Linked DNA regions of Paludisphaera rhizosphaerae. The protein of the gene in region 2 interacts with the protein of the main gene of each other region in a pairwise test. Links are inferred from orthologs where the notes say so. Each region holds a gene or a part of one and is shown on either strand. Other genes may lie near its edges.

Evidence for each region.
Region 1: the proteins of def (region 2) and G5C50_RS18755 interact in binary tests that used the Escherichia coli proteins (3 or more experiments, as listed by UniProt). The link is inferred for Paludisphaera rhizosphaerae from one-to-one orthologs.

The regions. Positions count from the first base shown.
Region 1 is NZ_JAALCR010000014.1:94,782-97,877, reverse strand. What follows is about bases 320-3,096. They hold G5C50_RS18755 (aspartate-semialdehyde dehydrogenase), read right to left. Parts: upstream 2,328-3,096; coding sequence 1,311-2,327; downstream 320-1,310. Other genes in these bases: purD (phosphoribosylamine--glycine ligase), read left to right, coding at 2,658-3,096; truA (tRNA pseudouridine(38-40) synthase TruA), read right to left, coding at 527-1,294; G5C50_RS18765 (glycosyltransferase family 4 protein), read right to left, coding at 320-530. Outside these bases: more of G5C50_RS18765, read right to left, coding at 1-319.
Region 2 is NZ_JAALCR010000013.1:138,948-142,164, forward strand. What follows is about bases 105-3,002. They hold def (peptide deformylase), read right to left. Parts: upstream 1,921-3,002; coding sequence 1,288-1,920; downstream 105-1,287. Other genes in these bases: G5C50_RS18070 (metallophosphoesterase family protein), read right to left, coding at 105-248; fmt (methionyl-tRNA formyltransferase), read right to left, coding at 272-1,234; G5C50_RS18085 (DUF4340 domain-containing protein), read right to left, coding at 2,611-3,002. In the rest of the region: more of G5C50_RS18070, read right to left, coding at 1-104; more of G5C50_RS18085, read right to left, coding at 3,003-3,217. UniProt on the Escherichia coli protein: Removes the formyl group from the N-terminal Met of newly synthesized proteins. Requires at least a dipeptide for an efficient rate of reaction. N-terminal L-methionine is a prerequisite for activity but the enzyme has broad specificity at other positions.

The DNA.
Region 1 (3,096 bases), on a different replicon or contig from region 2:
TAGACCGTCGAGAACTGCTCGGGACGGCCCACGCCGGCCGCCAACGCTTGCTCGGTCATGGCGTCGCAAACGCTGACGATGGCGTGGCAACGACGTGCGGCCCAACGCTCCAACGCGATATAAAGGCGGTTCCGCCGAGCCGACTCGAACGGGCCGAACGGCAGTCCGTGGATCGTATGAACCACGGCCGGAACGTTCTCGTTCCATGCCGCGGCCCGGCCGACGATGCCCGCCTTTGAGCTGTGAGTATGCACGACGTCCGGCTTGAGCCGTCGAAACGCCCGTCTTAGTTCGCGATACGCCTTCCAGTCGGTCGTCGGATGCACCGCGCGGATCAGGTTCGGCGTCACCTCGACTTTGAGCCCTTGAGCCTCGGCGCGTTGAAAGAGATCCCCTTCCGGCCCCTCGGCCGGCCCGGTGATCAGAGTGACGTCGTCGTGATAGCGGTGGTGGAGCCCCTCGACGGTCAGCAGCGTATTTTCCTGGGCGCCGCCGAGAATCAGGCGGGTGATGACGTGGACGATCTTCATGGCGCGGTCGCTCGGCCCTCGGGCGTTCGATCGTAGTTGACGCGGAGCATGAACAGCCCGCGGGCGGGAGCGGTCGGGCCGGCCTCGACGCGATTCTCGGCCTTCAGGACGTCGGCCACCCAGCTCTCGGGCCGCTTGCGAGTCCCAACCAGCGAGAGCGTGCCGGCGATCGCCCGAACCATATTGTACAGGAAGCCGTCGGCCTCGACCTCGATGTGGACGACGTCGCCCAGTCGCTGAACATCCACGTCGTAGATCGTCCTGACGGAGCTGAGGCGGTTGGGCCAGTCGGTCTCGAAACTCCGGAAGTCGTGCCGCCCGACGAGCGCGGCCCCGGCCCGGTTCATGGCGTCGACGTCGAGTCGATGGAAGACGTGCCAGGCGTATCGCAGCTCGAACGGGCTGGCGTACTGGGCGTTGTCGATCCGGTATCGATACCGCTTGGATCTGGCGTCGAGCGTGGCGTGGAAGGCTTGCGGGACCTCGGCGACATCCAGAATTCGGACGTCCCGCGGGAGGGTGGCGTTGAGCGCCTTGAGGTACACTTCGGGCCCATGGCGAGAGGCGGTCAGGAAATGGACCACCTGGCCCAACGCGTGGACGCCGGCGTCGGTTCGACCGCTGGCGTTCGTGTTAGGCCGGGTGCCCGTGAGCCGCTCGATCGCCTCGTCGAGCACGGATTGCACGGTGCGCAGGCCAGGCTGGCGCTGCCAGCCGTGGAAGTCCGTGCCGTCGTAGGCGATCGTCAGCTTGATGTTCCGCATGGCCCGCCGGGTTCGATCAAGCGCGGGCCGGTTCGAGCTTCAGCAAAAGCTCGGCGATCTGCACGGCGTTGGTCGCGGCCCCCTTGCGGAGGTTGTCGCTGACGCACCAGAACAGCAGCGCATTGGGATTCTTCAGGTCGTTGCGGATCCGGCCGACGAAGACGTCGTCGCGTCCCTCGGCCGAGGCGGCCAGCGGATACTGCTTCGTCGAAGGATCGTCGACGATCGTCAGTCCGGGGGCGTTCCGCCAGAGCGTACGCGCTTCATCGGCCGAGAGCGGCCGTTCGGTCTCGACGAGGATCGACTCGCTGTGCGAGTAGGCCACCGGCACACGGACGCAGGTAGGGACGACGTCGATCGAGTCGTCGCCCATGATCTTCCGCGTTTCGTCGACCATCTTCATCTCCTCCTTGGTGAATCCGTTCGGGAGGAAATCGTCGATCTGCGGGAGGCAATTGTTGAGGATCGGGTGGGCGAACTTGGCCGGCGCGGGAACGGGCTCGCCGCGGCCCCAGGCGCGGGTCTGGGCCTCGTATTCGTCGACCCCCTTCTGACCGGCCCCAGAGGCCGACTGGTACGTGCTGACGACCACGCGGCGGATCCGGGCGGCGTCGTGCAGCGGCTTGAGAGCCACGACCATCTGGATGGTTGAACAGTTGGGATTGGCGATGATCCCCTTGTTCTTGGCCACGTCCTGGGGGTTGACCTCGGGAACGACCAGGGGGACCTCGGGATCCATCCGGTAAGCGCTCGAGTTGTCGACGACGACCGCGCCAGCCTCGGCGGCGATTGGGCTCCACTCGCGGGAGACGCCGGCCGGGGTGCTCGAGAGGACGATGTCGACGTCGCGGAATTCGTCGCGGGAGATCGGCCGGACCGTATGTTTCTCGCCTCGGAACGTCACCGTCTTACCAGCGCTCCGTTCGGAGGCCAGGAATTTAATGGAAGCGAGGGGGAACTCACGCTCTTCCAGGAGGCGAATCATCCTCTCGCCCACGGCGCCGCTGGCGCCGACGACGGCTACGTTCTTCACGATCGGGATCTCCGGACGTCCAAAAGGCGGGATTCGGCTGCAAGGCTTCACACGACTCGGATCGGATGCGGCTTCCCCATCTTACGATTTCGCCGCCCGTCACGCCACGCGAAGCATCGTCCGGAAGGGATCCTGAGGAGGACGGTGCTGTGCGCGAAGCGAGGCAGTTCCTAGAATGGTTATTCTGAATCCATCGCGTCGTCGGCCAGTCCGACGCGCGGCCATAGACCTTGGGCGGGGCCGCCCGGCCCGAGGCGTGCGACGAGCCTGAAATGTTTCGACGCCATCGTCGCCTGAGAGGTTCGTGATTTTCCCCGGAGAGTCGACGTCGTGAAAGTCCTGGTCATCGGCAGAGGGGGCCGCGAGCACGCCCTGTGCTGGAAGTTGAAACAGTCGCCGCGTGTTACGGCGGTGTACTGCGCCCCGGGGAACGCGGGAACCGCCCTGGACGTTCAGAACGTCCCCATTGAGCCGGGCGACCATCGCGGCCTCGTGCAGTTCGCCAAGCGGGAAGGCATCGGTCTGACGGTGGTCGGGCCGGAAGAACCGCTGACCAAGGGCGTCGTCGACCTGTTCATCCGCGAGGGCCTGCGAATCTTCGGCCCCCGCCAGGACGCCGCCGAACTCGAAGGAAGCAAGGTCTTCGCCAAAGACCTGATGCGCCAGGCCGGCATCCCCACGGCCGATTATCGAATTTTCCGAGGCGCCCCCGACGCCGAGCACTACATCCTCTCGCGCGAGGTCGCCCTGATCGTCCGCTCCCGCGGCC
Region 2 (3,217 bases):
GCGGCGGGGAGACCGGTTCGCGCCTGGAGCAGCATCTCGTCGTGGTTCCCCAGGATCGACACGAGCCGGCAGCGTCTCTTGAGGTCGGCCAGCGAATCGAGCACCCCGCGCGAGTTCGGGCCGCGATTCACATAATCGCCCAGGGTGACGATCAGATCGTCCCGGGTCGGACGGATCTCGTCGATCAAGGCGTTCAGGGCTTTCGAGCAGCCGTGGACGTCACCGACGGCGATCGTTCGTGCGGGCATTTGGCGTGAGTGGCTCCCTCGGATCAGTCGCCCATCTTGTCGCCGGGTTGGACGGCGTGGCCTCGGAGGAATTCTACGGCGGGCATGGGTTTCTTGCCCGGGGTCTGCACGATCAGGAGCCGAACGGCCCCTTCACCGGCCGCCACGTCGATCCCGTCCTTCGTCGCGGCCAGCACGGCGCCGGGCTCTCCCTGACCCTCGACGACGGCCGTTTTGTGGACGATCAAGCGGATCGGCCCCTTCGGCGTCCAGGGGAGGGCCGTCCAGGTCGTGGAGGCCGACGGCCAGGGCTGCATCGCCCGGACCAGGTCGTGGATTCGTCGGGCGGGGGCCTTCCAGTCGATGACGCCGTCCTCCTTGCGGAGCTTCGGCGCCTTCGTGACCAGCGACGGATCTTGCGGCAGCGTCTCGGCTCGGCCCTGGGCGACGGCCTCGATCGTCTTGACGAGGAGTGGTGCGCCGAGGTTCGCCAGGCGTTCTTCCAACTCGCCAGCCGTCTCGTCGGGGTCGATCGTCGTTCGTGCGAAGGCGATCATACCGCCGGCGTCCACGCGAGGAGTCATCCGGATCACCGTCACCCCGGTCTCGGAATCGCCGGCCTGGATCGCCCGAGCGACCGGCGCTGCGCCTCGATAGGCTGGCAGAATCGAACCGTGCAGGTTGAGGGCTCCGATCCTGGGGACGCCCAGAAGCTCGGCGGAGAGGATCTGACCATACGCCGCCGTGATGAGAAAGTCGGGCTCGAGGGAACGGATATGCTCGACGGCCTCGGCCTCGTTCACCTTTTCGGGCTGGTAGACCGGAACTCCTCGTTTTTGGGCCTCCACCTTGATGGCGCTTGGGATCAACTCCTGGCGGCGGCCCTGGGGACGGTCGGGTTGAGTGACCAGAGCGAGGACGGGGAAGCCCGCGTCAAGAAGCGCGATGAAGCTGGGGAGGGCGAAGTCCCCCGTTCCCAGCATGATGATCTTCCCCGACTCGGTCATGTCGATCCTCCCGCCCTATCGATCAATCCGGTGTGCTCGTGGTCGCGAATCGGTCAGACGTCCGCCGGCGCGGGCGTTGGAGCGGGAGCCGGTCCATCGACGGCGGCGAGCGTTGGGGCCGCCATCGTCTTGAGCCCCTCAATGATCTTCTCGTCCGAAGCGTAGATCCCCTCGGCCTGGGCCTTCTTGTACTCGGCCTCGAACTCGCGAATCTTCCCCTTGATCCCGTGACGCGTCAGCGGACCGAGATAGTCGATGAACAGCTTGCCGTCGAGATGATCGGTCTCATGCTGGATCGCTCGGCCGAGGAGATCGTCGGCCTCAAGATCGATGTCGCGACCATCGAGCCCGAACGCCTGGATGCGAATCCTTTTAGGGCGACGGACCTTGGAGTAGACGCTGGGGATGCTGAGGCAGCCTTCCTCCTCATCCGACCATGAGTGCCGTTTGACGATCTCGGGATTGATGAAGACCAGTTCCTCGTCCTTCTGCTCCGGGTCGGCGGTAATGTTCAGGACGAAGAATCGGAAGGGGAGGCCTACCTGGTTGGCCGCCAGCCCGATTCCCCGAGCTTCGTACATGAGAGTGAACATCTCCCGGACGGCGGCCCGCAACTCGTCGTCGATTCGCTCCACGGGTCGCGAAGCGTAGCGGAGAACCGGGTGGGGATACTTCACGATGTGCATTCGAAACGAACTCCGACGCGGGCGTTTGAACCAGATCCTGCGATCATCTTCAAGTATACGAAAATCCGTCTCCCTCGGTCGCCGTCGATCCCGAATTCGACGGGTGCGAACAGGGCAGGGTTTCCGCCACCATGGCCCATGGGCGTCGAACCAGGTCGATCAGATCCGACTCGTGTCGTGTTCTCCTTCAACGGAGACCTGATCGGCAGAACCGCTTCACTCAAGGGCGGCTTCGATTTCGGCTTCGTTCGCGTCCGAGTTCGACGACGCCGCTGATCGCAAGCCCATGATGCCAAATCCGTTGCAGCGCGAGCGCTTATGGGTTCGTTCGCGCCTCTCATGAGACGACGCACGGCTTGATCGTGGCTGCCTCGGCCAGAGCGACTGATCGCTCCCGTCCCATCGCTCAGCCAGGCCGATTGGCTTTGACTTCGGGTTCGTTCGCGCCTGTCCTGCGCCCTGAGTTTGCATGGAAACCCTGGCCGTGAAATCCTTTGCGCCGGTCACAGCCGTGGCTTCGTTCGGGGACGGATGAGCCGCCTGGCTGGCTTCCCCGCGATCCAACCGAGCTGTCAAAGACCCCTCGCGTAGCAACTCTTGCGATCTAGAGTTTACACACGCTTGCCTATGCAGATTCGCCGGCCTCATGGATTCGGACCGAGGATCGGTCCGGTTCTTCCACCGGGGCGCTCAAGGCGAGGGCATCGGGGCGAACGGCATGTCGGGGATCGGAGGGAGGCCTCCCTCGGCTCCCAGGATCATCGCCTCCCAGACGGGGCCGACGAGCAGGAAGGCTGGGCCCGCTCTCCCGTCGCTGGTCGCGGCGCAGACCCAGTTGTCGAGGAACTTCGACCCGATCCGCAGCTTGACGGGGGGCGTCGAGCCTTCCAACTCGGCCGTGATCGTCAGGCGAGGTCGATCGAGCCCTGCGCCGGGAGGGTAAGCGCCCTCGTACTGGAGATAGCGTTGAGTGCGAAGATCCGAGAGTCCGGCGACCAGGCTGTCGAACCGCGAAAGGTCGACGCCCTGCGTCGGGGTGCCGGCTTCCGGGCTCCAGGCGACGGTTCCGGCGCCGGCTCGCATCCGCCTTGTATAGGCCAGAGTCCTCGTCTCGGTTTCCAGCACGAGCCGCCGGACCGACTGAGGCCGGAATGACAGGACTCGGGTATCGTGGAACTCAGCCGTGAAGGGGATCAGACTCTCCGCGTTGATCGAAAAGTCGACGGGGAAATCCGAGAGCGAGCCGTAGTACTTCGTGGAATCCCCTTTGACGGGCGAGCCGATTTTCAGGGTGTGG